Linked DNA regions of Pseudovibrio sp. Tun.PSC04-5.I4. The protein of the gene in region 1 interacts with the protein of each later gene in a pairwise test. Links are inferred from orthologs where the notes say so. Each region holds a gene or a part of one and is shown on either strand. Other genes may lie near its edges. The genes, in order: hfq and rho.

Region 1 (15,113 bases):
CCAGTGACGTGGACCTCAACCGTAATTCCTACTTTTATGATCCAACACGATTTGATCGGTTCTTTGAGACGCAGACATGGGTTCGTGGCTTGCTTGGGGCGTATGTTCTGAAAAAAGACGGCACCGTGGTTATGAAGGTGCTGCGTGATCCGAATGTGGAGCCTTTGCTGCCGCCTGCTGTTGCTATGAACCAGGCAGGAGAGGGAGCTCCTGTGCTGATTGCACCGGGGGTTTCCAACCTTGTTGGCGGTGTGATGAAGCTTTCTGCCTATGAGGATCTGTACCTTTATGTGACGCGGGCACTCGATCCGCGCGTGATTGAATATCAACGACTGGCCGAGTCCGGTGTCAATGAATATGCTGAGTTGGAAAGCCGCCGCTTTGGCGTCCAACTGGCCTTTGCGCTTGTGTATGTGGGCGTTGCGCTGGTGCTGTTGCTGTCGTCCATCTGGGTTGGGTTTGGATTTGCGAACCAACTGGTTTTGCCCATCCGCAATCTTATTGGGGCGGCAGATCAGGTCTCAAAGGGCAACTACTATGTTGAGGTTGAGGCGGACAAAGCCAGCGGTGATCTCGAGAACCTTGGGCGGACCTTTAACAATATGACGGGTCAGCTGCGCGGGCAACGTGATGCTTTGCTTGCTGCCAATGATCAGATTGACCGCCGCCGCCGCTTTAGTGAAGCGGTGCTCGAAGGGGTGTCTTCCGGCGTCATCGGTATTGATGACGGGGGGGATGTGACCATGGTTAACCGCTCAGCAAAGCGGTTGCTTGGTCAGGACGAAGAGGAGCTTTTGGAAAAGCCAATCTTCGATAATATTCCTGAGGTGGAAGAGGTTGTTACTAAGGCTCTGGTCAAGAGTATAGATGGCTCTCAGGTGGCACAGGTCTCATTAATGCGCAATGGTCGTGAGCGCACTGTGAATGTGCGTGTGACGACTGAGGAAGCGACCCGTTCTGAGCATGGGTTTGTGGTGACACTGGATGACATTACCGACCTTGTGGCCGCGCAGAGAAATTCTGCATGGGCGGATGTTGCGCGCCGTATTGCGCATGAGATCAAAAATCCGCTGACGCCAATTCAGCTTTCGGCAGAGCGTGTTCGCCGTCGTTATGGCAAGCGGATTGAAGAAGATGACCGCAAGGTGTTTGATCAGTGCGTGGACACAATCATTCGTCAGGTGGGCGATATAGGGCGCATGGTGGATGAATTCTCCTCCTTTGCCCGCATGCCAAAACCAAAGATGGCCTCTGCTGATCTGCGCTCTGTGGTTCGGGAATCTGCGTTCATGATATCGGTTACCAATTCGCAGGTCCATTTTGAAACGGATGTGCCGCAAGAGCCGGTACAGGCAACGTTTGATAGCCGTCTTGTGGGGCAGGCTGTCGGCAATGTGATTAAGAACGCGTCGGAGGCTGTTGAGGCTTATCTGGCGAAGGAGGACAGCCCTGAGAAGGGCAATGTTCTTGTGAAGCTTTATTCGGAGGGTCTGGTCCATACGATTGACGTGATCGATAATGGTATTGGCCTTCCAACCGAGCACCGTACACGGCTTTTAGAGCCTTACATGACCACCCGTGAAAAGGGCACTGGTCTTGGGCTCGCGATTGTACGGAAAATTATGGAAGATCACGGAGGGGGTATTGAATTGCTTGATGCACCGTCCGTTGCTGACGGGGGACATGGGGCCATGGTTCGGCTGACGTTGCGTAGTGTTGAAGATCCTTCCTTAGATGAAATTCAAACCAAAGAAATGGTGGTGAAAAGCCATGGCAAGTGACATTCTGATCGTTGATGATGAAGCGGATATTCGTGAGCTGGTCGCCGGTATTTTGGAGGACGATGGCTACAATACCCGGACCGCGGGGGATAGTGATGCGGCGTTGGCTGCTATTGCTGACCGGCGGCCCTCTCTTCTTGTTCTTGATATCTGGTTGATGGGCAGCAAGCTCGATGGGCTTGAGATTCTTGAGGTCATCAATAAAGAAAACCCCAATTTGCCTGTCGTGATTATTTCAGGTCACGGCAACGTGGAAACTGCTGTTTCTGCGATCAAAAAAGGGGCTTACGATTATATCGAAAAGCCGTTTAAGGCCGATAAGCTGGTTCTGACAATCGAGCGTGCTCTGGAAGCTTCTTCCATGAAGCGTGAGATTAAGGAGCTGAAACAGCGGGCAGGGGATGTTTCCAATCTGGTGGGCAGTTCATCTTCCATCAACAACCTGCGCCTGACGATTGAACGGATTTGCCTGACCAACAGCCGTGTGATGATCACCGGACCGTCCGGTTCTGGTAAAGAGTTGGTGGCGCGGACCATTCATGAGGCCTCTCCACGGTCTAAATCACCTTTTGTGGTGCTTTCAGCGGCGAATATTACGCCTGAGCGCATGGAAGAAGAGCTGTTTGGCATTGAGGAGACGGATACGTCTTCGCGTAAAGTGGGTGCTCTTGAAGAGGCTCATGCAGGCACGATCTATCTTGATGAGATCGCCGATATGCCCTTGGAAACGCAGAACAAGATCCTGCGAGTTCTGGTGGACCAGACGTTCACCCGTTTGGGCGGGCATAACAAGGTGAAGGTGGATGTGCGCATCCTGTCTTCAAGCGCCTGTAATCTGGAAAACCGCATTGCGGAAGGTTTGTTCCGGGAAGATCTGTACCACCGTCTTGCAGTGGTGCCTTTGCGGGTGCCGGCTCTGGAAGAGCGCCGCGAAGATATTCCGCAACTGATTCACTTCTTCATGAAGCAAATTTCCACTGCGACTGGCTTGCCAATGCGCCGGATTGGTGAAGATGCAATGGCCGTGCTGCAAACCCATGACTGGCCGGGGAACCTTCGCCAATTGCGCAACAATGTTGAGCGATTGATGATCCTGACGCGGGCTGATCCTGAAGCTGTGATTACAGCTGATCTTCTGCCTGCTGAGGTTGCCTCTACCGTGCCAAGTATGCCGGGGTCTAATGGTGGTGAAGAACTGATGTCCTTGCCACTTCGTGAAGCTCGGGAGCAGTTTGAGAGGGAATATCTGCAAGCGCAGGTTAAGCGCTTTGGCGGGAATATCTCGCGGACCTCTGAATATATTGGTATGGAACGGTCAGCATTGCACCGAAAGCTCAAGTCCCTTGGTCTCACCTAAGTGGTGATGGATCAGGATGTTCGAGCAAAGGACTGAAGTATGAAGGTTGTAATTTGTGGCGCCGGTCAGGTTGGCTACGGTATTGCGGAAAAGCTTGCAGCAGAGCAAAACGATGTCTCTGTGATTGATACGAGCCCGCAGCTGGTTCATGCCATTCGTGATACGCTGGATGTGCGCGGCTTTATTGGCCATGGCGCACACCCGGATGTGCTTGCGCAGGCCGGAGCTGATCAGGCAGACATGATCATTGCAGTGACTTTGTATGACGAGGTCAACATGGTGGCCTGTCAGGTGGCACACTCGTTGTTCAACGTGCCGATCAAAGTCTCGCGTGTGCGTGCGCAGAGCTATTTGCAGCCGCATTACCGCAACCTGTTTTCTCGCGATAATATGCCGATTGACGTGATTATTTCTCCCGAAATTGAAGTGGGTGAAATGATTTTGCGCCGGTTGTCTTTGCCTGGTGCGATGGAAACCGTACGCTTTGCCGATGATCATATGGTGATTGTTGGGATTGACTGCGGTACTGATTGCCCTGTGCTGGACACGCCTTTGCGCCAGTTGACTGAGCTGTTTCCGGATCTGTCTTCAGTGGTTGTTGGTATTGCTCGTGATGGTAAGGTCTTTGTTCCGCACAGCTCTGATATGATGCGAGAGGGGGATCTCGTGTATGTGTGTTGTAACCGGGATCAGGTTCGCCGGACGCTTGGCATCTTTGGTCACGAGGAGCCTGAGGCGCGCCGTGTGCTTATTGCTGGTGGCGGTAACATCGGGGCGTATGTGGCGCGGCGTCTTGAAGGCAAACAGACAAAGACCAAAGTAAAAATCATTGAACATTCTCGGGATCGGGCCATTCGCATTGCCGATGAGCTGCGCCGGACTGTTGTGTTGCATGGTTCTGCGCTGGATCAGGTGATGCTCCGAGAGGCGGATGTTGAAGACGCAGATATGATGGTGGCACTCACCAACGAGGACGAGGTGAACATTCTCTCCTGTGTGATGGCCAAGAAAATGGGTTGTGAGCGCAACTTGTCATTGCTGAACAACTCCAGTTACCCCGCTTTTGCCCATGCTTTGGGTATTGACGCGTTTGTGAACCCGCGTCAGGTGACCATTTCCAAGATTTTGCAGCATGTGCGCCGTGGCCGTATCCGGGCCGTTCATGCCTTGCAAAACGGAGCTGCTGAGGTGATTGAAGCGGAAGCGCTGGATACATCTCCTCTGGTTGGGCGCCCTTTACGTGAAGTGGAGCTGGCTGAGGGCATCCGCATTGGTGGCATCTTGCGGGATGGTCAGGTTATCTCTCCACGAGGAGACGAGCGCATTCAGGCCCATGACCGGGTTGTGATCTTTGCTGTGGCCGATAAAGTGCGTCAGGTGGAGCAAATGTTCCGTGTCTCGCTGGAGTTCTTCTAGAATTATCCCTGAATCCGCAGGTTCTCTTTGATATTGTTGAGAAATGCCCCGTTGTAATCCCAAGGTGGCGCTTGCATGGCATAAGGAAAAACCGCTAACATTGGTTGTGATGAATTTCCAAGAATGGAGAGGCCGATGAGCCGCGTCGCCTATGTAAACGGACAATATGTGCCTCATTCTCGTGCCGCAGTGCATATTGAGGATCGGGGCTACCAGTTTTCTGACGGTATTTATGAAGTCTGTGAAGTCTGGAACAATAGCCTCGTCGACATGGGATCGCATCTGGATCGGTTCGACCGCTCCCTTCGGCAGCTGCAAATTCGTGCGCCGATGTCTCGTGGGGCGCTTGTGCGTGTCATGAAGGAAGTGATTGCGCTGAACCGCGTCAAAAACGGTTTGATCTATATGCAGGTAACACGCGGCGTTTCTCCACGCGATCATTATTTCCCGCCAAAAGACACGCCACCGTCTCTCGTTATGACTGCAAAGTCGGTTTCACGTTTAAAAAACGACCAAATTGCGGCGAGGGGGGTTGGTGTAATTACCGTTGAAGAGAATCGTTGGGATAGGGTTGATATTAAGAGTGTTGGTCTTTTACCTAATGTCCTTGCTAAACAAAAGGCTAAGGAATCAGGCGCTCGTGAAGCATGGTTTGTGGATAAGAATGGCCTGATTACTGAGGGTGGTTCAACGAATGCTTGGATAATCCTAAAGGACGGGACTTTGGTTACTCGGCCCGCTACCCACGGAATCTTAAAGGGAATTACCCGCGGCGTTCTGATGAAATTGGCGGAAACGAAAGGGTTTCATGTAGAAGAACGCGGTTTTTCTATTAGTGAGGCAAAACAGGCTCAGGAGGTATTTTTAACAAGTGCATCGGGTCTTGTCATGCCTGTAACGAAAATAAACGAAACAATTATGGGTGATGGAAAGCCGGGACCAATAGTTCAGGACTTAAGAAAATCATTCCATGAAGCGTCAGAGTTGATTAAACTGAATGTTGCCGGGGATTAATGCCTCTGGTGTTTGCTGATGGGTAATTTACAATTTGGGCGGTTCACCAAAAGGGTGGAGACATCTCTCTTGTATTTGTGAGTGTCGTTGGACCGTTTCGAGGATGGGAACAGTAAATGGTGGATGCCGCGGCCGCGTCCACTGAGAACAGGATAAAAATAGATATGGCTGACCGCGCTCAAAATCTTCAAGATACATTTTTAAATCACGTCAGGAAGCAGAAGACTCCACTGACCATTTTTTTGATCAATGGTGTAAAACTGCAAGGCGTAGTTACTTGGTTTGATAATTTCTGCGTATTATTGCGCCGTGACGGGCACTCCCAGCTCGTTTACAAACACGCTATCTCTACTATCATGCCAAATAGCCCTATACAGCTGTTTGAACCGGCTGACGAAGAAGGCGAAAAAGCAGGAGGCTGATGAAGCCCCAATCAAATAAAGAAGCCGGCCTGAATCGCAAGCAACGTGATGCGAACGTTGAGGCCGGCGAAGATGAGGTGACCCGGGGAACCCGGTCGCTCATCATCGTACCGATCATCAAAAGCCGTGCCCTCGCAAGAGGCAGGGGCGCTCCTGAGCGTCCTTTCGGGGCTGAGCGTAGTCCTGAGGCACGACTGGAAGAGGCTATCGGGCTTGCTGAGGCAATCGAGTTAGAGATTGTATCCTCAGCTTTGGTCCGATTGGCTGCAGTGAAACCTGGAAGTTTGTTTGGCTCTGGTAAGGTGGAAGAAATTCACCAGCAGATCGAAGCCGAAGAAATTGAACTGGTCGTTGTAGATCATCCCCTTACTCCTATCCAGCAGCGGAATCTCGAACGAGATTGGAACTGTAAAGTCATCGATCGGACGGGTCTCATTCTTGAGATCTTTGGCGAGCGCGCTCAAACGAAAGAAGGCCGGCTACAAGTCGAGGTTGCGCATCTTTCCTGGCAGAAGTCGCGTCTTGTTCGCTCATGGACACACCTTGAACGTCAGCGTGGCGGTCTTGGGTTTGTGGGCGGTCCGGGTGAAACCCAGATCGAGGCTGATCGACGGGTCATTCAGGATCGCATTACTTTGCTGAAGGGACACCTTGAGCAAGTTCAGCGGACCCGTAAGCTGCATCGTAAAGCACGTAAGAAAGTGCCGCATCCGGTGGTTGCCTTTGTTGGCTACACCAATGCGGGCAAGTCTACGTTGTTTAACCGCATGACTGATGCGGACGTGTTTGTTAAGGATCTGTTGTTTGCGACGCTGGATCCAACTCTGCGCAGTATCAAGCTGCCTCATGGCCGTGAGGTGATTCTTTCCGATACGGTTGGGTTTATCTCCGAGTTGCCGCACAATCTGGTTGCTGCCTTCCGGGCGACGCTGGAAGAGGTCATTCAGGCTGATATCGTGCTTCATGTGCGCGATATTGCTCATGAAGATACCAAGGCTCAGTCTCAGGATGTGAATGAGACTTTGGAACTGCTTGGGCTGAAAGTTTCTGAAAGCGATCGTGTTATTGAGATCTATAACAAGATCGACCTGCTTGAAGAGACGCACCGGGCTAAATTGCTGGAAAGCAATTCTGCGCAAGAGGGGCCGATTGCCCTTTCTGCGGTGACTGGTGAGGGTGTTGCGGACCTTGTAAAGCGCATTGAAGCGCGTTTGGCCGAGCAACTCGATACGGTGAGTATGGTGTTGCCGCACAGTGAAGGCGAGGGGCATGCGTGGCTCTACCAGAACTGTGAGATTCTATCGCGGACGGAATCCGAGGACGGCATCCGCCTGGATGTTCGTGTTCCTGATGCACATCGCTCACGAGTACGAGACCGGTTTGCAAAGTACTTTGTGACAGGTCTGGAACTCCCGGAAGAACCTCCAGTCGAGGACGACAACGGCTACTCGCCGATCTGATCGTTTGACTGGACTAAATAACATGAAAGCCCTGCTCGTTGGAGTGGGGCTTTTTTGTTTGAGGTGGTTATTGGATGCGTTCAATTGGGCTGTTCACTGGTGAGATTTAAACTAAAAATATACTCTTCGCCAAAAGATGTAAGAGCAAAGCCTATCCGTCCAAAAGTGCTTAGTGGGCGGACAAAACCAAAGCGTATGAGCATGTTTAATGCGTCAGAAAGTTCCTCAATGCTGCTGTAGTACTCCTTAAAGTATTTTTCGAATTGATCATCTGAAGTCATGCCTGCTTTGTTGAAATCTTTATTTTGTAAATTCCTTTTGAGTAGCGCGATTATTTTAATTTGGGATTGAGTGAGGGTGGCGGTAATGTCTGTGAATTCGTTGATCTTTGCTTCCTCGTAATCTGCGTCAAAAGCATGATCGAAAAAGTAGTCAGCAATTAACTTCAGCTTGGTTTTACCTGCTCCTTCGATTGCTGCTCGTCTTGCACGAAAAATGAATGAAACCAGGCGGTCTTCTTCTATAAACGAGTTTTCGTGGATTTTACCGTCGTGTAAGCTTTGGACTACTGCTTCATCGAGCTCTCTAAGCCTTTTCTGAAATAATTCCGAAATTTTGTCAGTTATTAAGGCGGAGGACCCTGCGGTAATGACTGAAGTAGCGCCCCATAGCACCTTGCATACTTCAAGTTTGGTTTTTAATAACTTGTAATCTTCAATGTTGTTAGCCATGGAGTTCTCCTTGCTTGGGTTTATTGGTGGCGCTTGGTCAAACAATTCTGACGTGGTTTTTTCCGTCAAAAATATTTGTATATGTGTACGTTGCTACTAGGTCACGGCTCAGGGCCGGGATGGCGTCTTTGGTGAGACTGAGCTGAGGATCTACAGCGCTCTGCTTTGCATAAAGCCTTGCTCTACTTCGGATCAAATTTCTTCGCCGCTTGCCAGTGGGCTTCCATTTCATCAAGGGAGAGGTCTGCGAGGGGGCGTTGTTCTTCAGTTGCGGCGTCTTCTATGTGGGCGAAGCGGCGGCGGAATTTTGCGTTGGTGCGCTTTAGGGCGGCTTCTGGCTGGATTTCCAAGTGGCGAGCAAGGTTTGCGAGCGCGAACAGGACGTCGCCCAGTTCATCTTCGATCTTGTTGCGGTCGGGAGTACCTGCCTGAACTTCTTCGGTGAGCTCGTCTATTTCCTCTTTGATCTTTGCCAGAACGGGTTCTGCTGCCCCCCAGTCAAAGCCGACTTTGGAGGCGCGGTGCTGGAGTTTTTCTGCTTCTGTCAGGGCCGGAAAGGCGGAGGGGACTTCGTCGAGAAATCTAGGTTGTTTTTCAAGCAAGCCCATTTGCTGGCGCAATTGTTTGCGCTCGAGCTTTTCCTCGTCCTTGACTTTATCCCATGCGCCTTTTGGAAAGCCTGCTGCTTTTTGTTCGTCATCGCCGAACACATGCGGGTGGCGACGGATCATCTTTTTTGTAATGGCCTCAACCACATCCTCGAAGGCAAAGGCGTCTTCTTCCTCGGCTATTTGTGCGTGGTAGACGACCTGTAACAGCAGGTCTCCGAGCTCTTCTTTCAGGTCAGGAAGATCTTCCCGTTCGATGGCATCAGCAACCTCATAGGCTTCTTCAATGGTGTAGGGAGAGATGGTTTTGAAGGTCTGCTCCAGATCCCATGGACAGCCTGTGACGGGGGTTCTGAGGGCCTTCATGATTTCAATGAGGCGGGAAATATCGCGGGAAGGTAACATGCTGATCCTGATGGGTGGTTGGTTTGGAGCGTAAGCCGCACATTACCAGCGTAGTGTTTTTCTGGCGAGGGACATTGTGCCTGCACTGCGAGTTTGCGGTGTATTGCAGCTCATGCACCACTTAAGGTAAATGATGTTTAACTATAGAAGTAATCTATAAGTTATTGATAATATTATTAGTTAAGAAAAAGGGCGCTTGCGCGCCCTCTTGAATTATCGATGATGTGCGGACCTTAATCCAGTTCGTTAAGAACTTCACGTAGCGTACCAACCAGCTGATCAATCTGAGATTCAGAGATGATGAGCGGCGGCGACATGGCAATAATGTCGCCTGTGGTGCGGATCAGGATGTTCTTCTCGTAAGCCTTCAGGAAGGCCGTGAATGCACGCTTGGTCGGTTCACCCGCCATTGGCTCCAGCTCGATTGCGCCGATGAGACCGATGTTTCTGATGTCGATCACATTTTTGCAGTCACGCAGAGAATGAAGTGCTTCTTGCCAGTAGTGGGCCATCTTGGCACCGCGTGTCAGAAGGTCTTCGTCTGCGTACACATCCAGCGTTGCCAGACCTGCTGCACAGGCCAATGGATGACCTGAGTAGGTGTAGCCATGGAACAGCTCGATCAGATGGTCAGGGCCGGTCATGAACGCATCATAGATCTTGGAGCTGGCAAAGACTGCGCCCATTGGCACAACGCCGCTGGTGAGGCCTTTTGCCGTGGTGACGAGATCCGGTATGACATCGAAGTAGTCAACCGCAAATGGCGCGCCCAAACGACCGAAGCCGGTGATGACCTCGTCAAAGATCAACAGGATGCCGTGCTCGTCACAGATGTCACGCAAGCGTTGCAGGTAACCTTCTGGCGGCAAGATAACGCCTGCGGAGCCCGCAACAGGTTCCACAATCACAGCGGCGATGGTGGATGGGTCATGCAGTTGAACCATGCGCATCAGATCTTCAGCGTATTCGACGCCGTTTTTAGGCACGCCTTTGCTGAATTCATTGCCCGCAATGTTGTGGGTGTGACGCATATGGTCCACGCCAGCCAGCATCGCGCCAAACTGCTTCCGGTTGGCGACCATGCCGCCAACGGAAATGCCGCCGAAGTTTACGCCGTGATAGCCGCGCTCACGTCCGATCAAACGGGTCCGGGAGCCTTCGCCGTTTGCCTTGTGGTAGGCAAGCGCCATCTTCAACGCGGTCTCAACACTCTCAGAGCCTGAGTTGGTGAAGAAAACATGGTTGAGCGGGTCCGGCATGAGGGCCGCAAGACGGGCTGCAAACTCAAAAGACTTTGGGTGGCCCATCTGGAAGGCTGGTGCGTAGTCCAGCTCGGCAACCTGATTTTGGACCGCCTCAACGATCTTTTGGCGGCCATGACCTGCATTGCAACACCAAAGGCCTGCAGTCCCATCCAATACCTCACGGCCATCTGCCGTGGTGTAGTGCATGTCTTTGGCCTTCACGATAATGCGCGGGTCTTTCTTGAACTGACGATTGGATGTAAACGGCATCCAAAATGCATCAAGATTATTTGTGGTCAGGCCGGTGTTCTTTTGAACCTCGTCTTGCACCAGTGTTTCTGCCTCTGTCATTTCCCCTCCAACAACACGTAGGACGACTAGCGTTTTGCGGCTGTGTGTCGTGTTTATTTATCCTCTGGCAGGATAGGAATTGAGACTAGGTAGAAGACCGTAGTAAATCAAGTGATATCAAACGCCTACGCGTATTATACCTCCGTTTATACCTAGGGTAGAGTGTGGCAATGTCCTATCAATTCTTTGCAAAAGTGCGGATTGAGTATTATAGCGGTGAGACTTGCTTGAGGTTGTATTTTTGACCAAAGAGTAAAATTAGTATTTCAATCAATGATATGGATGATAGGCCGGCTGGTGGATGCAATGAGTGAGCGCAATACAATTAAAGTGAACGAGCGCTACTCAATTGATCAGCGCGACCTGAAAGAAGATTTTATTCGGGCGTCCGGGCCGGGCGGTCAAAACGTGAATAAAGTGTCTTCATCGGTCCAGTTGCGATTCAATCTGGATGGAAATGCGACTCTTCCCGATGATCTGAAGGATCGGTTGAGGAAGCTTGCCGGATCGCGGTTGACCTTGAAGGGCGAGATCATTTTGACGGCTGACCGGTTCCGCACACAGGAGCGCAACCGGGATGATGCGTTGGAGCGTTTGCTGGAGCTTATTCGCAAAGCAGCTTTTGTACCCAAAGCGCGCAAAGCAACGCGGCCTACACTGGCCTCGAAACGCCGCAGGATTGAATGCAAAAAGCAACGTGGGAACGTGAAGAAGATGCGTAACTCCAAAAATTACGATTAAAGCTGCACGTTCGCTTTGTGAGTAATATCGCGTTTTTGGAGAGCTGTTTAGTCTTCTTCTTCTAGAATGCGCGTGGCTGCATCCATTGCCAACGTATAGCCATATGCGCCAAATCCGCAGATCATGCCCTTGGCCACCTTTGAGATATAGGAGGTGTGGCGGAACTCTTCTCGCTGATGGATGTTGGAGAGGTGTAGTTCAATCACAGGGCGCTCCACACTGGCAATGGCGTCCATGATTGCAACGGATGTGTGCGTGTAGGCACCGGCATTGAGCACAATTGCTGTGCGGGACTGGCGTGTCTCATGGATCCAGTCGATCAACTCGCCTTCGTGATTGGATTGTTTGCATTCAACCTCAACGCCAAGTTGCTTTGCATGGGCGCGGCACTGGTCTTCAATTTCTGCCAGAGTGGTTGAGCCGTAAACTTCTGGCTGGCGCATTCCGAGCAGGTTGAGATTTGGGCCGTTGAGGATAAGGATCTTCTTCATGCGGGGCTCTTTGCGGTTGAGATGCAAGTGGTTTGCTCTTTATTGACTGGAAGCAACCGGGATGCAAGGTCTTTGCTTTTTACACCAAGGGTCGTGATGAGCTCTTGCTTGATGATCTCAACAGCCATTTCCGGTGACAAGTTTGTGTGAGGCAGGCTGGAGATATCGTAAAGGTTATAGGCCACAGCCATGAGTTTCCATGCTGCCAATTCAGCTGGCAGGGAGAGTGTGAATTCTCCTGCTTTGGCTCCCTCTTTTAGATTATTACAGAGCCATTGATGGTGTTTGTTGTTCTCTTCGGCGTATACCTGCCCAAACTCCGGTTCTCTGGTCGCTTCATCAGCTGCGCTGATCCATATGCTGACTTCCGATCTTTCTTCCGCGCTTGCATTAAAACTCAAAAGTTTGAGGAGCGTTTGTGTCGGTGTCAGTTCCTGCGCCATCTTGATGCAATTGCTCTCGTTTTTCCGAGATAGGAAACGAAGCGCTTCGCATTTCAGGTCTATCAATGACTTGAAGTGATGGTGAAGAATGCCGGTTGCCGCGCCAAGCTTTGTGGCGATAACCCGCGTTGTAATGCCGGCAAAACCCTTTTCCGCAACTACTTCCAGTGTCGCTAAAATGATCGCCTTGCGACGTTCTTCTTTTGGCAGATAGGCCATGGCAGATCCATTTACATTTTGATTGTTTGCGTAATTCTTGACTTATCACAAATTTGATCATATGTCCAAGTTGATCATGCGTTCAATTTCTATGTACTCCTGATCATTGAAGCGATACCGGGACCTGCGGTTTTTAAAGTGGAAGATAATCTCATGTCAGCTGCTGTGGCAGAAGAACGTATGATAACAGGCCGCCCTGCGAAGGAGTTTACCCGATTTGCGGTGCCTGCTGTGCTGGGGCTGATTTCCATTGCCTCCGCCAGTATTATTGACGGCATCTTCGTTGGGAACTTTGTTGGCTCGACTGCGCTGGCAGCTATTAGCCTGATTACACCGATGTTTGCGCTGTTCTTTGGCGTGGTGGTTATGCTTACCGTTGGTGCTGCTGTCATAGCTGGCAAGTTTATTGGCGAGCGCCGGTTTCGTGATGCCTCCAACATCTTCACGAAGGCGCTTATCTGCGCAGTGAGTATTGCGATTGTCTTTGCGGTGTTGCTTCTTTTTTTCACACCAGCCGTGGCGCGTGCGCTGGGGGCGAATGCTGAGACGGCAGAACTGGTGGAGGTCTATATCTGGACCATGGCCTGGTTCTTCCCCGGCTTGAGCATTGCGGTGGCTATGTCTCATTTTATTCGGGTAGATGGGCGACCTAACTTCTCACTCGCTGGTCTGGTGCTGATCACGATCGTCAATATTGTGTTGGATGCTTTGATGATTGGGTATTGGGGCTGGGGCGTATGGGGGGCTGCATTGGCCACCGGCATTGCAAGTCAGGTTGGTATGGTTTTCATGCTGCTGCACTTTGTCGGCAAGACCGCTAAATTGAGAGTTATCCGCCCGTTTGGGTCCTGGAAAGTGATGCGCACAGCGGCCTACAATGGTCTTTCTGAATTCATCAATGAAAGCTCAGCCGGGTTTGTCGTCTTCCTGTTTAACTGGATCCTGATCATAGAGCTCGGTGCACAAGGTGTCGCAGCGTTTACAATCGTTAATTACCTTTTCTTCACCGGAATTATGATCTTTTACGGGGTTGGCGAGGGGCTTAGTCCGTTGGTCAGTGTCAATTATGGCGCGCGTAAACCACGCCGGATCTATCAGTTTCTAGGTCTTGGTGTTGGTACTAATCTGGTGGTTGGATTGCTTCTGGCCGCTGTGCTTATTTTTGAACCAACTTTGCTGGCCAGCGCCTTTGTGAAGGATGGCGAGCAAGCCACGGTTGATCTGACAGTACAGATCATCAGCGTTATCTGGCCGGTGTTCCTGTTTAATGGAGTGAACATTGCGTTCTCCGGCTATTTTACCGGAATGCATTGTGCAGCCCAATCGGCGCTCATTGCTGTGTCCCGCTCACTGGCTTTGCCTTTGCTGTTGATTGCAGGTCTGTGGCTGGTGATCGGGCCCATGAGCGTGTTTTACGCTCTGCCTGTTGCTGAGGCGCTGACGTTAGTGCTGACCTTGCTGATGTTCATTAAGAAGAAACCCCATTGGATTGTTTGGGAGACACGCCGTTCCATTGGTGATGCCGAATAAAGTTCAAAGGACTGAGTCTTTTCGTCCGCAGCAATTTTCAAAGGATTACCAGTTGCGCTTGTTTGGCGGCGCATACTCCGTAACAGGCTCATTATATTAGTCATTGCTGTACTAAAATATCTCAAAGCTCGACGTTGAAGATGTGGCACATCACAATCTGGAGGTATTTCTTAGTTTTTTATGGACAAGTACTTTGCCTTAGGCAATGTGATGCGGTGCAAAATGTCGCGCGTATAAACGCGTGGGTTTGCACGGTTGATTGAACAAAAGAACTACAGCCCGGAGGCTGTGTGATGAGCCACATCTTTCCTAGAAATACCCGCGCAACTCTTCCAAAAGCCGTGAAGGGCGAGGGATGTTACCTCATTGATGAAGCAGGCAAGCGTTATCTGGATGCCTGTGGCGGCGCAGCTGTCTCTTGTCTTGGACATTCCAATGAGAAAGTGATTGAGGCGATTAAAGCCCAGTTGGACAAGTTCTCATATGCTCACACTGGCTTTTTTACCAGTGATGTTGCTGAGGACCTGGCTGATAAACTGGTTGCCCAAGCTCCTGAAGGAATCGACCGTGTCTATCTGGTCTCAGGTGGGTCGGAGGCAATGGAGTCTGCTGTAAAACTGGTGCGGCAGTACTTTGTTGAAAAGGGAGAGGTCAAACGATCTCGCATGATTGCGCGTTGGCAGAGTTATCACGGCAATACGCTGGGTGCGCTTTCTGCTGGTGGCAATAAATGGCGCCGTGAAATGTTTGGCCCGCTCCTGATCGAGATGTCCCATATCGATCCTTGTTATGCGTATCGCTATCAGGAAGAAGGCGAAACGCTTGAAGAGTATGGATTGCGTTCTGCGAACCTGCTTGAAGAAGAGATTTTGCGGGTTGGACCTGAAACGGTTGCAGCTT
Region 2 (15,177 bases), 1.5 Mb from region 1 along the record:
CTTGTATTTGATCTTCAGCTCACCAGTGCCCTTTTCAGGTTTGTGTGCAATAGCAACTTTCAAACCCAAGCCATCGCCAAGGCGCTTTTCAAGCGAACGCGTATCAGCATCTTTTTCAGGCTTCGGAGCACTCTCTTTTTTCTTAAGCAGCTCAGGGTTTTGAGCCAGGCGCTCAGCATCACGAACTGTGAGTCCCTTCTCCACGATAAGCTCTGCCAAGCCTGCGGGATCGTCAGCCGTAATCAAAGCACGTGCATGACCGGCGGTCAAAAGCCCCTCAGCAAGGTAATCCTTTACAGAATTCGGCAGCTTGAGAAGACGCAGCGTGTTTGCAACATGGCTGCGGCTCTTACCAATCACCTTGGAAAGCTCAACCTGACTGTAAGAAAACTCTTCAATCAGCTGATCATATCCAAGCGCTTCTTCAATCGCATTAAGATCCGCACGTTGCACATTTTCAATAATGGCAAGTTCCAGAGCTTCCTGATCCGTCACTTCACGAATAACGACCGGAGCATCATGAAGACCAGCTCTTTGAGCAGCCCGCCAGCGGCGTTCACCTGCAATAATCTCAAAATGACCCGGCTTGTTAGGGCGTGGACGAACCAAAATTGGCTGCACAATACCCTTTGTACGAATGGATTCCGTCAGGTTATTGAGATCTTCTTCTACAAATGATTTCCGTGGGTTACGCGGGTTTGGCTGAAGATACTCAATCGGAACCTTTCGGTTGTCACGGCTCCGTTCTGCAGGCGATATTGTTGGCTCGGAGTTTGCCTCACCCAAAAGCGTAGCAAGACCGCGCCCAAGTCGCTTATTCCCTCGTCCTGCTTCCTCTGTCTTCGCCATTTCGGATTCCACCTATTTACATTTCAGGGCCTCAGAGTCGACGGGCCCTTCCCGCGGTTCCCTCGCGGGTCATCAAATTATTTTCTACAAGTAGCAACGGCATCCAAATCAAGCCGCAGCCATCCGCATATCACGCTCACGTTGAATGATTTCGGAAGCGAGTCGTAAATACGCCTGCGAGCCGGAGCACTTCAAATCATAAAGCAAAGCAGGCTTACCATAGGATGGAGCCTCAGAAACGCGTACGTTACGCGGAATAACCGTCTCATAGACAGCGTCACCCATCGTTTCGCGAACATCCTGCACAACCTGACTGGAGAGGTTGTTGCGGCTATCGTACATAGTGAGGACGATGCCGTGAATACTCAGTTCTTGGTTCAGAGACTGCTTCACCTGCTCAACGGTACTCAACAGCTGGCTCAAACCTTCCAACGCAAAGAATTCACATTGCAGAGGTACGAGAATGCTGTGTGATGCAGCTAAAGCGTTGATCGTAAGCAAGTTCAGAGATGGCGGGCAATCGACAAGAACATAAGAATATCCTTGTATTCGTCCCTCATCAGCTTCCTGTGCCATACCGGAAATTGCATTGCGTAATCGGAATGTACGATCACTGGCAGCAGAAATTTCCAGCTCCACCCCAAGCAAATCCATCGTCGACGGAGCGATCCATAACCGCGGAACAGCCGTTTCAAGAATGGTCTGTTCCAGTGTTGAGTCACCGCTCATAACATCATAAGTGGAATATTCACGATCGATACGATCGATACCCAGGCCCGTAGAGGCATTGCCCTGCGGATCAAGGTCAATAATCAGGACGCGCTCGCCAATCGCAGCAAGTGCAGTGCCGAGATTAATGGCTGTCGTCGTTTTGCCTACGCCGCCCTTCTGGTTAGCGATAGTCAACACACGAGGAGATTTTGGCAATAAGCTCATCCAACAGCACCTTATTTAGCGGTTTTCGGCTCGATTTTCGACAGGACCAGAACGCGACTTAGCGGATCTACTAGACTTACTTTTTCTACCAGATCAATTGACCACTCGGCAGATGCTTCTTCAATTTCGCGACGAAAATCTTGACCTTTGTGGAAAACAGCAGAAGCACCACCTTGTATAAACTGTGAAGAAAAACCGCAAAGAACCTGAAGAGAAGCCAAAGCCCGTGCAGAAACGCCCTCAATTGGAGCTTCCCACCCGTTTGTAACGGCTTCGATTCTACCCGCATGTACTTTGACATTACAACCCGCTTCTCGCGCAACAGTCCGGAGAAACGCCGCTTTGCGTTGATTACTCTCCACCATGTGAACAATACCATCCTCCCCTTCCTGTTTCAGCAACATAGCTGTCACCAATCCGGGAAAGCCAGCACCACTTCCAAAGTCAATCCAGGAGCGTGCATTAGGAAGTGTTCGCTGAATCTGGATGGAATCAGCAACGTGCCGCATCCAAATATCGTCCATAGTAGATTGAGAAATCAAATTCTGCGCCGGCTGCCACTTACGAACGAGGTCCACATAGATACCTAAGCGCCCAAACGTTTCACGTGAAACATCCTCATACATGCGCATAACAGGTGTAATCTGGCTGTAATCAGCCCGTTTTTCTAAAGCCATATTAAACAGCACCAACAACTTTTTTGCCTGAACGGCGAATATAAACGAGAAGCAACGTCAGCGCAGCAGGAGTAATACCATCCATGCGTGAGGCTTGCCCTATGGTCGAAGGACGCAAAGCTTCCAGCTTTTGACGCACTTCATTGGAAAGCCCCGTGAGAGTAGAGTAGTCAATCCACTCCGGAATTACCAAATTCTCATCTCTTTTAAGAGCTTCAATATCCGCAGCTTGCCGTTCCAAATATACAGAGTACATCGCATCAATAGCGACCTGCTCGGCAATTTTAACATCAAGCCCCTTCATCTCATCAAAAATCTCGGTGAGTTGTTCAAGCGAGATATCTGGATAAGCCAGCAAGTCAAAAACGGAGCGTTTCACACCATCCTGATTTATCGGCAACCCATGCTTACGCCCTTCATTGGGTGTAATTTTGACGAACTGCATCAAATCCCTGGTTTTCCGCAGTTTTTCAACCTTCGTTTCGAATGCGATGCGACGCTTATCGCCGATACATCCCCACTCAATACCAAGTGGAGTAAGACGTTGATCCGCATTATCTGCACGAAGAGTAAGACGATATTCAGCCCGTGATGTGAACATGCGGTAGGGCTCTGTAACCCCCCGTGTGGTGAGATCATCAACCATCACACCGATATACCCATCAGCACGACCGATAGTCACTGACGGCCCATTCTGCGCGGTGCGGGCGGCGTTCAACCCGGCAAGAAGTCCCTGCGCTCCAGCTTCTTCATAACCTGTAGTTCCGTTAATCTGACCCGCGAGATAAAGCCCTTTTTGCTTCTTTACCTCAAGCGTATTCGTCAACTCTGTTGGATCAATATGGTCGTACTCAATTGCATAAGCTGGCCGGAAGTATTCAACTTTTTCAAGACCGGGAATTGTCCGAAGAAACTGGATCTGAACATCCTCAGGTAGCGACGTCGAAATACCGTTTGGGTAGACGGTCGGATCGTCAAGCCCTTCCGGTTCCAAGAAAATCTGATGCCCATCACGATCGCCAAAGCGAACGATCTTATCTTCGATAGACGGACAATACCGCGGGCCCCTGCCCTTGATCTCACCGGAGTACATCGCCGACCGGTTGATATTATCGCGAATGATTTTATGCGTCTCAGGTGTCGTCCGCGTAATGTAACAAGGAACCTGCCGGATCTCAATTTTATCGGTCATTGTTGAGAACGGTATCGGATTTTCGTCACCCGGTTGCTCTTGAAGGACACCCCAGTTAATGGTGCGGCCATCCAAACGCGCCGGAGTACCGGTCTTCAAACGCCCAAGGCGGAGACCAATTTCCTCCAGTGACACAGACAAACCAAGAGCCGGTGCTTCCCCATCACGACCAGCAGGTATTTGCCTATCGCCAATATGAATGAGACCACGAAGGAATGTCCCGGTCGTGATCACAACTGCCTTTGCAGAAACACGACGGCCATCAGCCAGAGTAACACCCTTCAGGGTATCTCCGTCACGGATCAGCTTATCGGCCTCACCCTCCACAACATCCAAATTGGCAATCGCTTTGATTTCGGCTTGCATGGCTTCACTGTAAAGCTTGCGGTCTGCCTGAGACCGAGGCCCCTGCACAGCCGGCCCTTTCCGTCGATTGAGCATCCGAAACTGAATACCGGACGCATCAGCAACGCGACCCATCAATCCGTCCAGCGCATCAATCTCACGCACCAAATGTCCCTTCCCCAAGCCACCAATGGCCGGGTTACAAGACATCACACCAACTGTATCAAAGCGATGAGTAATGAGTGCTGTATGTGCACCCATGCGAGCAGACGCAGCAGCAGCTTCACAGCCCGCATGGCCGCCGCCAATGATGACTACGTCAAACTCAAGATCAAAATTGTTAGGCATTTCGGTCCTGCATTTCGCCGTTCTAAATACAGAGATAAGTATGAAACTCACTTTGTAAGCATCTGGACCAATCTGGGTCTCAGATAAAATCTGGGGGAATTAGAAGGGCAATTACCTGTTCTCTTGAAAAGTTGATACAACAGCTCACGCCTCGGGTCAAAGAAAACAGTGCATTCAGTCTCCAATGCCGCGACTAAAGTTTTCCACGGGACTCACTGAGTTTTCCCCACTAACTCCCGATTTCCCAAAAACGTTTCACGTGAAACATGCCTATTTTTACTTACCTACGCAAAAATCTCGGAAGATCACATCCAGCAAATCTTCCACATCAATGCGCCCTGTGATGCGGCCAAGCTGATCAGCGGCCCTGCGAAGATCTTCCCCTCTCAACTCAATCGGATAGCCAGCTGCATTGATGGCTCGGTCCAGATCATCTACACATTGTGTAAGATGGCTACGGTGGCGTTCACGAGTAATCAGAGGGTTTTCAATAAGTCCAATATTTCGTTCCGCAAACGACTCAAGACTTGATAGCAGCGCGTTCATGCCACCTTCATCGCGAACAGAAACGTTAATCTCTTGGGTCGTTTCGAAGGAGTCATGATCAACAACGTCACCCAAATCACTCTTGGTATTAAGCTGCCAGATCTCCGCTCCACCCGTCTTTAAGCTTGCGGGTAGGTCTTCCTGGTCCACATTGGGAGCGCGTGTCCAAAGAATGAGATCAGCTTTTCCAGCATGTACCAGAGCCCGCCGAATACCTTCCTTCTCAACTATGCCCACGCTTTCACGAATGCCAGCGGTATCAATCAGGGTCACAGGATAGCCACCAAGATCAAGATGGACTTCCAACACATCGCGTGTTGTTCCGGCTTCTGGCGTAACGATGGCAACATCTCGTTGAGCCAGCTTATTCATCAAGCTGGACTTCCCTGCATTAGGTGGGCCAAGCAGAACCACTTGAAGACCAGAGCGAAGTCTCTCCCCTCGCCGTGCATCGGAAAGGTGAGCGAGCATCGCATTGCGCAGCTTATCCAGCTCCACCCAAATTTCATCTGCAACAGAATCCGGGATGTCATCCTCATCGGAGAAATCAAGCTCAGCTTCAATCATCGCGCGGCTGCGAATAAGCGTATCGCGCCACTGCGTGTAAAGCTGTCCCAGAGCGCCGTCCATTTGCCTTTGAGCTTGCCTGCGTTGAGCATCTGTTTCAGCGTCGATAAGATCAGCAAGCCCTTCAACCTCAGTCAGATCAAGCTTGTTGTTGTGAAAGGCCCGACGTGTAAATTCACCCTGTTCTGCAGGACGACACCCTTCAAAGCTTGAGAGAACCCTAAGAACAGCAGCGACAACTGCCCGGCCGCCATGGCAATGTAGCTCAACAGTATCTTCCCCGGTAAAGCTTCCCGGCCCTTCAAACCACAAAATCAAAGCATGATCTAAGAGTGAACCATCTACAGGATCCCACAATTTTTTCAGACTTGATTCACGTGAAACTGGGAATTTACCTTTAATAAGTTCTCTGAGCACCGGCCTGGATTGAGAACCAGATAAACGGATAACAGCAACGCCTGAAGGAAGTGCGCCGCTGGAAACGGCGTAGATTGTTTCCTGTTGTGTATTCATTCAAAGTCCGGTTCTTTATTCGCTATGTGATCACGCTGTGACTGCGTTAAACCTACCCTATTCGCCAAGCAATACCTTGAATTCAGGATCACCTCTTTATGAGCAGAAATCGCTTAACGAACGCTTCAAGCCCTTACCTTCTTCAACACCAAAATAACCCTGTCCACTGGTGGGAATGGAGTAAGGAGGCACTCGACGAAGCACAAAAAACAAACAAGCCAATTCTGCTGTCTGTCGGTTATTCCGCTTGTCACTGGTGCCACGTCATGGCTCATGAGAGTTTTGAGGATGAAACAACAGCTGCCCTCATGAATGAGCACTTCATCAACATCAAGGTAGATCGTGAAGAACGTCCTGACATCGATCAAATCTATATGCAAGCCTTGCATATGCTGGGCGAACAAGGTGGCTGGCCGCTGACAATGTTCGTGACACCCACCGGTGATCCATTCTGGGGTGGAACATATTTTCCAAAAGAAGCTCAGCATGGCTCTGCTGCTTTTAAAGATATTCTCGCGGCAGTAGCCCAAAGCTTCTCAACGGATCGCGATACAATCGAAGCCAACAGACAGGCCATCAGTCAAGTGCTGAATGCACCACATCCCGAAGCCTCCCCCCTTTCAGCATTCATGATTACCGCTGCAGGCAAACAACTCTTCACCATGCAGGATGAAGTGGAAGGCGGAATGAACAGTGCGCCGAAGTTTCCGCAGGCCGCAGTTCAGGAGCTTATTTTCAGAACCGCCAAAGGCCAGAAAAATACCTTTATGCGCGACCAGTATTTGGTAACCGCGCGTGCTATTTCTCAGGGCGGAATATACGATCACGTGGGAGGTGGCCTGGCTCGTTACGCAGTAGACTCTATTTGGCTCGTCCCACATTTTGAAAAGATGCTCTATGATAATGCCCAGTTCATTGAACATCTATGTTGGGCCTATCAGGAAACTGGCGAAGAACTGTTTCACCTCCGGATCCAGGAAGTGATTGATTGGCTCAAGCGGGATATGAAACTACCTGAAGGCGGCTTCGCATCTTCTATGGATGCAGACAGCGAAGGTGTCGAAGGCAAGTTCTACGTCTGGACTAATGACGAGCTGAAAGCCTTAGTTCCAGAAGAGCACTTCGAGCTGTTTTGCAAAGCCTATGATGTGACCATTGAGGGCAATTGGGAAGGGAAGATTATTCTCAACCGGCGTCAGTCCCCTACTCTTCTAAACGCCGCCCAAGAAGACGTGTTGGCTACGTGCAGGAAGATCCTGCTTGATCATAGAGCAACCCGTATACCGCCTCACAAAGATGACAAAGTTCTAGCTGATTGGAACTCCATCCTTATCTGTGCGCTTGTAAAAGCAGAACCCCTTGTTTCACGTGAATCTATTCGCATTTCTGCCAAGGAAGCTTTTGGCTTTATTATTGAGCATATGCTGGTAGATGGAAAGCTCAGTCATTCCTGGCGACAGGGCAACAGATTAGAAACTGGTTTTGCTGCAGATTATGCATGGACAGCCAGAGCAGCTCTCGCCCTATATAGTTCGGAACCGAATCCTTCCGAAAAGCAGGCATACCTGAATAAAGCCGAGGAGTTACTTTCCATCCTTAATGACCGCTTCTCACACACCAACGGCGGCTTCTATATGACGGATAAAGATGCCGATGACCTCATCCTCCGGCCCTACCACGCTTATGACGAAGCAACCCCCAACTACAACGCGGTCGCTGCATTAGCCTTCACAGAGCATTGGATACTGACGGGAAATACATCTTCCCGCAATATCGCTGATGGGACACTGAATGCCTTCACAGCTGACATTCATAAAAATGTCTTTGGCACCGCAGGCCTCCTGAATGCATTGGATACAAGAACGCGCTTCAAGAAAGCGCTTGTTGTTCACGGTTCTGGACCGGAAGCGAATCCAATGAAGGAACCACTCCATAAACATTCTGATCCGGTATTTTATATAGACGAAGTCCCAGAGGGTTCTATAAAGCCGGTTGAGCTGGAAAACTCATCCTGGAACAATGGTGAGACCACTGTTTTCATCTGCTCAGAGAAGGGCTGTTCCTTGCCCGCTACCACACCAAAACTTTTAGGCGAGCAATTACACTAAGCATATCAATCAAGGGTTGGGTCGTTGTTTCACGTGACCCAGCCCTTGATTAGAGCTTTGAAAATTGATGTGATTCACGTGAAACATCACATTATTAACAGGAGAACAAATTCTTTATCCCATCAAACTAAGCTCTAAGATACAGATGCGAAACGGTCTCTATTCAACCGGTAAAGAACATGCCTACGAAGCCAATGTCCCTCTTCCAAAAACTGATGATCAAAATCATCAGAAACTTCAGTCACCATTCCAAGCCGTTGCATTACCTTTTGAGAACGCTTGTTTTGAACTGCAGTAAAACTTACGACCTCATCCAACTGAAGAGTTTCGAACCCGAATCTAAGCCAAATACGGGATGCTTGCTGCGCAATCCCCTTCCCCCAAGCATCAGGAATAAGACGCCAACCGATCTCAACGCAGGGATCAAACGGAAGAGGTATTGGATAGGTTGGGATACCTAAACCACAAAAGCCAAGGAACTTCCCGGACAACTTGTCTTCGACAACTGGTACCGCAAAACCGTGGCTCTCCTGTTTTGCCAACAAGCGTTGATGCATGGTCTCGCTTTCCTCTCGAGACATCACATTTGGGAAAAACTCCATAACGCGAGCATCAGCATTCATCTCCGCAAGACCATCCAGATCCCGCGCTTCCCACTTCCGCAATACAAGCCGGTCCGTCTCAATATGCGGGCATTTGTCAATTAGTGTCTCAACCATATTCACGGTCCAAAAATTGTTGTTTTGTAATCCGGTATAGAAAATTCCGCGCCAGTGGAGCATTCGCATCCATGTCGGGATCAATAAAATCGTCACCAGTTGAATAAATCATCCCAAGGCGCTTCATGGTATTTTCAGAACGTTGATTGCCCACAACCGCATTCGCGACAATCTCATCCAGCTTCAAAATCTCAAAACCGAATTTAAGCCAGATACCTGCTGCTTCCATGGCAATGCCCTTCCCCCAAGCATCACGTTGAAGCCGCCAGCCAATTTCAACGCACGGCCCAATAGGAATATCAGTCTCTTGAACATTAAGTCCACAGAAGCCCAACAAACGACCAGATTGTTTATCTTCAACAACCGGGAAGCAATAGCCATGCTGATCCTGTTTTCTCAGCACACGACCTAACATCTGCTCCGCTTCTTCAGGTGATTTCACAGCGCCGAAGAATTTCATGACCCCAGGATGCCCACATAATTCAATCAGGCCATCAAGATCCCTTTGCTCCCACTTACGAAGAATAAGACGCTCTGTTTCCGCACGAGGACATTTATCAAGAACAATAGTTTCCATGTCACTCTCCCTCTCAATTCAAAATAGAATCCAATCAACAAACAAAAAAAAGGCCCCGCACACCGAAGTGAGCGAGGCCCTAAAACTCGGTACAATAAATCTATGTATTCATTGAATCGAAGAAATCATCGTTGGATTTTGTCTGACGCAATTTATCGAGCAGGAACTCAACAGCATCAACAGTATTCATCTGGCTTAGGATACGGCGCAGAACAAAAGTCTTCTTGAGCTTATCAGCAGAAACAAGAAGCTCTTCCTTACGAGTACCGGAGCGCTGAATATCAACAGCCGGGAAGACACGTTTGTCAGAGATCTTACGATCAAGGATAATTTCGGAGTTACCCGTTCCCTTGAATTCTTCGAAGATAACTTCATCCATACGGCTGCCGGTATCAATCAGGGCCGTCGCGATGATGGTAAGAGAACCACCCTCTTCGATGTTACGAGCCGCACCAAAGAAGCGCTTAGGACGCTGCAACGCGTTCGCATCAACACCACCAGTAAGAACTTTACCAGAGGACGGCACAACGGTGTTGTAGGCACGACCGAGGCGTGTGATGGAATCCAGAAGGATAACAACGTCACGGCCATGTTCAGTCAGACGTTTAGCCTTTTCAATCACCATTTCAGCAACCTGAACGTGGCGAGAAGCAGGCTCATCAAATGTAGAAGAGACAACTTCACCATCAACTGTGCGCTGCATGTCCGTTACTTCTTCCGGACGCTCATCAATCAACAGAACGATAAGGTAACACTCAGGATGGTTGGTTGTAATAGACTTCGCAATATTCTGAAGGAATACTGTTTTACCTGTCCGAGGAGGCGCAGTGATCAGAGCACGCTGGCCTTTGCCGAGCGGAGCTACAAGATCAATAATGCGAGAAGAAATATCCTTGGAGCTGGATTCCGGTATTTCAAGATTGAAGCGATCTTCTGGGTAAAGCGGCGTCAGGTTATCAAAATGAACCTTATGTCGCGCATTTTCAGGATCTTCAAAGTTGATTTTATTGACCTTCAGAAGGGCGAAGTAACGCTCACCATCTTTAGGGCTACGGATCTGGCCTTCAACAGTATCACCAGTGCGCAGAGAAAAGCGACGGATCTGTGAAGGTGAAACGTAAATATCGTCTGGGCCTGGCAAGTAGTTTGCATCAGGAGAGCGGAGGAAGCCAAATCCATCTTGGAGGACCTCTACGACACCTTCGCCGATGATCTCAATATATTGCTCTGCAAGTCTCTTCAAAATCGCAAACATAAGTTCCTGTTTGCGCATGGTACTTGCATTTTCGACATCATGCTCCTCAGCTACTGTAAGGAGTTCAGTCGGGCTTTTAGACTTAAGGTCTCTGAGTTTCATTTCCCGCATAAATAGGGATCGTCTTTACTATGGGTTCTGGACTTGATTTAGCTTTAAAGGATCAAGAACTTTCGAACACAAAACGTTAGGGGGGAATTGCAGCTTCTCTAGGTACGACGTTCATCGACCTACGAAAATCGCTAGGAGATTAGCGATTATTAAAGCTGCACTGTGAAGGTGTCGGCACAATAACTAATCGAATTCAATTCGGCAAGTGCTTATTGCCCACTAATTCTCCTAAATTTTCAATAATAATTTCCGAATGCCCGGATCACCTAGGGTTTAAAGATCACTAGGAACACAATTGCAACCATTAATAGTGTTGGAATCTCATTAATAATTCTAAAGTATCGCTCACTATTCTTGTTTTGATCCTGCGCAAACTTGGTCACATGCTTCGAAAGCATTACGTGATATATCGTCATGAGAATAACAAGAGAGAACTTCAATAGAAACCAAAGATCAAAATATGCATCAAGCAAATAAACCAACCACAAACCAAAAATCCATGTGGCCATCATTGAAGGCGCCATAATTGCTTTCAGCAATCGGCGCTCCATGATCTTAAAGGTTTCGCTCTTGTCAGATCCGATTTCTGCCGTCGTGTGATAGACAAAAAGGCGCGGGAGGTAGAACAATCCTGCCATCCAAGCAACTACAGAAATTATGTGTAGGGACTTCGCCCAGGAATATGCATCATCCATAATCCGCGCCTCAATATTTGTAATAACCGATTACAGGCCTTTTACGCGCTTCACCATCTCAGCCACGTGTTCTGGCGGTGTCTGCGGCACAACGCCATGACCCAAATTAAAGATATGCGGGCCATTGCCTAAAACTTCGAGAGAGTGATCTATTCCAGTTTCAAGCGCACGTCCACCGGCAACCAGTCGCATCGGATCCATATTCCCCTGAACAGGAACAATCTTCTGAATTTCCTGAGCAACTTCTGCAGGAACAGTCCAATCCAGACCTACTGCATCAACACCAGTACCTTCAACATAGCGCTTTAGCCGCGCTGCGGATGCTTTCGGGAAACCAATGATCTTCGCATTGGGGCGCTGAGCTTTCACGCCATCAACGATTTTGCGAGTTGGACCAACAGACCACTGTTCAAATCCAATGTCATCCAAAACACCTGCCCATGTGTCAAAGATCTGAAGCGCATCAGCACCACCATCCAGCTGAGCCACAAGGTAGCTGATAGAAGCTTCAACCAGATGATCGATGAAAGCAGTCAGGAGCGCAGGATCCCTGTAGGAGCCGATACGAGCGGCAACTTGGTCCTGAGTGGTATGACCAGCCACAGAATAGCAAGCAACCGTCCACGGAGCTCCGCAGAAGCCTAGAAGCGTGGTTTCTGTCGGTAACTCAGCTCTCAAACGCTTGATTGTGGCAATAACAGGAGCCAAATGCTCCATTGTCCTAGCTTGATCAAGTTTATCAACGAGTTCGATTGAGAGTGGTTCGAGAACTGGTCCTCGACCCTCCTCAAATTTTACAGGGTAGCCAAGCGCATCTGGAACTACGAAGATGTCAGAAAATAGGATGGCAGCATCGAAGCCATACCTACGAATTGGTTGGAGAGTAACTTCTGTTGCAAGATCGGTGTTGTAGCAGAAGTCGAGAAAATTTGGAGCTTGAGCTCGTATAGCTCTGTACTCAGGCAAATACCTGCCTGCTTGTCGCATCATCCAGATTGGTGGGCGCTCTAGTTTTTCGCCTGCCAAAACGCGCATTACCGCTCTTTCATGAGATTGCATCAATCGCCTCTTTTATCCAAAGCCTGCTTTAAAAGAATCTTCTTATTTTCTTGTTTCTATTTCTATTAGTGAGTGAATAGCAGGGATCAATTAAATTCCACAATTCTTAACTGAAAAAACACTTATGGGATAAGTCACAGATCAAAAACAAGCAAGACTCTACACAGGAGTCGAAAACTAATTGTTTTTCTTTATGATTCAATAGGTTACTATCTTCAATATAACCACAGATCACAGTTCATCCCACAAGCTGTCCTGTGTATTTTTTTCGTGGGAATGTGCAATCCCTGTTTTCCAGTTCATTTCGAATTCAATATTCTCAAAATATAGAATTGTTGACGAAATAGGGTCAGCGGGCATTAAATTGGCGGCACATGGAGATTTGAACAGTTTTCCCAAATCTCTTAGGCATGTTGAGGATGATACCTTGGGTAACCACTCTAACTACTTCCATTTGCACATGGTTTCGGATTCCACTGGCGAAACTTTGATGACTGTCGTGCGTGCTGCGACAGCACAATATGAGAATATCCAGCCCATTGAGCATGTTTATCCGCTTATCCGACATGACAAACAGTTGAGTAGAGTGCTGGATGAGATTGAATCTGCACCAGGAATTGTTCTCTACACGCTTGTGGAACAAGCTTACGCCCGCCGCCTGGAGCGGAAATGTCAGGATTTGAGCCTACCGTGCGTAAACATCCTCAAACCCGTCTACCAGGTCTTTCACAGCTATCTGAACGTCACAGAGACATGGCGTGTGGGTGGGCAGCATGTCTTGGATGATGAGTACTTCCGCCGTATGGACGCTATGAACTTCACCATGATGCACGACGATGGCCAGATAGCCGGTGTTTTGGATGAAGCAGATGTAATTCTGGTCGGTATCAGCCGAACATCAAAGACGCCAACCAGTATCTATCTGGCAAATAGGGGTATTAAGGCGGCAAATATCCCGCTGGTCCCCAATATACGCCCTCCCCGCCAGCTTCTTAAAGCCAAAAAGCCGCTTGTTGTTGGTCTGATGGCGACGGCTGAACGCATTCGGGATATTCGCCAAAACCGTATTCTCACTCTTGATGCCAAAACGGATAACGACAGCTATGTGGATCGTAAGTCCATCGCGCAGGAGATTGCGATGTCGAAACGATTGTGTGCAGAAAATGGATGGCCTTTGATTGACGTGACACGTCGTTCCATTGAGGAAACGGCAGCAGAAATTATGGAATTGCTCAGAAAGCATAAAAATGAACAGAAAGAAGAAGAAGAATATTGAGAAGCTCAACGATTTATCCCAATGAAGAGCACAAGAAATCCTCAGTTTTGGAAAGTAGGGTATGACACGACTGGTTTTAGCCAGCGGAAGTAAAATCCGCGCAACTCTCTTGGAAAATGCTGGACTTATCTTTGATAGGATTCCGGCAAATGTTGATGAACGCCAGATAGAAGAGCCATTGCTTTCCACTGGTGTGGATCCAAAAGTGATTGCAGCCAAATTATCCGTTGCGAAAGCGAAAGAAGTTTCGGCACATCATCATGGTGCTTACGTTATTGGCGCGGATCAGATCCTTGCTTTTGAAGGTACGCGGTTGGTGAAGCCTGAAGATCTGAAAGCTGCTCGTCAGCAATTGGAAAACTTTTCAGGCAAAAGCCATGCTCTCCACTCCGCTGCTTGTATTGTGAAAGACGGCGAAGTTGTATGGGAGAGTCTTTCGACCGCAGTCCTCCACGTTCGCCATCTCACAACAGACTTCCTCGATTGGTACATTGACCGGACCGGCACCGAAATTCTTTCCAGTGTCGGCGCTTATCAATTGGAAGCTGAAGGTGTTCAACTGTTTGAAAAAATTGAGGGTGACTATTTTACAGTCCTTGGTCTGCCGCTGTTGGCCTTACTGGATTACCTGCGCAGCATTGAGGTTTTGAAGAAATGAGAAACGCTGCTGTTACAGGACATCCTATTGGCCACTCCAAATCTCCCTTGATCCACGGTTACTGGCTTAAACAACACGGCATTGAAGGATCGTATATTGCCCAGGATGTCCCACCAGAAACGGCAGAGACTTTCTATGGCTCTCTAGCAAAGCATGGGTTAGTTGGTTGCAACGTGACTATTCCCAACAAGGAACACGCTTATAAAGCCGCCGAAAAACTAGACGATGCAGCCAAAACGATTGGTGCTGTAAACACGCTTTGGTTGGATGAAGACGGTGTATTGAACGGTTCAAATACTGATGGTCTTGGTTTTCTGGGAAACCTGGATCAAATATTGCCGGATTGGGATAACAACGGGAATAAAGCTATTGTTTTGGGTGCCGGTGGTGCTTCTCGCGCGATAATTTGGGCGTTGCTCTCAAGAGGGTTCACAGAAGTGTATATCGCAAACAGAACGCTGGAAAAAGCGCAGAAACTAGCGGATCATTTTGGACCAAATACCATCGCAGTTTCTTGGGATACTCTGGGGGAAACACTTGGAGAAGCGGATTTACTCGTAAACACCACATCTCTTGGTATGGCCGGACAGCCAGAACTTACTATCGACCTTAATAACCTGTCGAAATCTGCTGTCGTGACGGATATTGTTTACTCCCCGTTACAAACCAATCTGCTTCGTGAAGCAAAAGCGCAAGGAAACCCAAGTGTGGATGGCTTGGGCATGTTGCTTCATCAGGCAGTGCCG

The links.
Region 2: the proteins of hfq (region 1) and rho interact in binary tests that used the Escherichia coli proteins (3 or more experiments, as listed by UniProt). The link is inferred for Pseudovibrio sp. Tun.PSC04-5.I4 from one-to-one orthologs.

What each region holds. Positions count from the first base shown.
Region 1 is NZ_FNLB01000006.1:1,560,890-1,576,002, reverse strand. The notes cover bases 4,499-7,361. They hold hfq (RNA chaperone Hfq), read left to right. Parts: upstream 4,499-5,732; coding sequence 5,733-5,990; downstream 5,991-7,361. Other genes in these bases: hflX (GTPase HflX), read left to right, coding at 5,990-7,361; BLS62_RS12345 (D-amino-acid transaminase), read left to right, coding at 4,690-5,568; trkA (Trk system potassium transporter TrkA), read left to right, coding at 4,499-4,554. Outside these bases: BLS62_RS12360 (sensor histidine kinase NtrY-like), read left to right, coding at 1-1,781; BLS62_RS12355 (nitrogen assimilation response regulator NtrX), read left to right, coding at 1,771-3,138; more of trkA, read left to right, coding at 3,178-4,498; more of hflX, read left to right, coding at 7,362-7,450; BLS62_RS12330 (hypothetical protein), read right to left, coding at 7,531-8,181; mazG (nucleoside triphosphate pyrophosphohydrolase), read right to left, coding at 8,364-9,194; BLS62_RS12320 (omega-aminotransferase AptA), read right to left, coding at 9,428-10,789; alternative ribosome rescue aminoacyl-tRNA hydrolase ArfB, read left to right, coding at 11,096-11,530; aroQ (type II 3-dehydroquinate dehydratase), read right to left, coding at 11,578-12,021; BLS62_RS12305 (TetR family transcriptional regulator C-terminal domain-containing protein), read right to left, coding at 12,018-12,683; BLS62_RS12300 (MATE family efflux transporter), read left to right, coding at 12,837-14,213; BLS62_RS12295 (aspartate aminotransferase family protein), read left to right, coding at 14,507-15,113. UniProt on the Escherichia coli protein: RNA chaperone that binds small regulatory RNA (sRNAs) and mRNAs to facilitate mRNA translational regulation in response to envelope stress, environmental stress and changes in metabolite concentrations.
Region 2 is NZ_FNLB01000006.1:3,019,263-3,034,439, reverse strand. Bases 8,611-11,537 are described here. They hold rho (transcription termination factor Rho), read right to left. Parts: upstream 10,744-11,537; coding sequence 9,478-10,743; downstream 8,611-9,477. Other genes in these bases: hemE (uroporphyrinogen decarboxylase), read right to left, coding at 11,469-11,537; hemJ (protoporphyrinogen oxidase HemJ), read right to left, coding at 11,010-11,438; BLS62_RS19305 (GNAT family N-acetyltransferase), read right to left, coding at 8,793-9,377; BLS62_RS19310 (GNAT family N-acetyltransferase), read right to left, coding at 8,611-8,800. Outside these bases: BLS62_RS19340 (ParB/RepB/Spo0J family partition protein), read right to left, coding at 1-849; BLS62_RS19335 (ParA family protein), read right to left, coding at 958-1,785; 16S rRNA (guanine(527)-N(7))-methyltransferase RsmG, read right to left, coding at 1,797-2,417; tRNA uridine-5-carboxymethylaminomethyl(34) synthesis enzyme MnmG, read right to left, coding at 2,464-4,347; tRNA uridine-5-carboxymethylaminomethyl(34) synthesis GTPase MnmE, read right to left, coding at 4,624-5,973; BLS62_RS19315 (thioredoxin domain-containing protein), read left to right, coding at 6,072-8,081; more of BLS62_RS19310, read right to left, coding at 8,216-8,610; more of hemE, read right to left, coding at 11,538-12,497; BLS62_RS19285 (pyruvate, water dikinase regulatory protein), read left to right, coding at 12,925-13,773; BLS62_RS19280 (Maf family protein), read left to right, coding at 13,835-14,431; BLS62_RS19275 (shikimate dehydrogenase), read left to right, coding at 14,428-15,177. UniProt on the Escherichia coli protein: Facilitates transcription termination by a mechanism that involves Rho binding to the nascent RNA, activation of Rho's RNA-dependent ATPase activity, and release of the mRNA from the DNA template.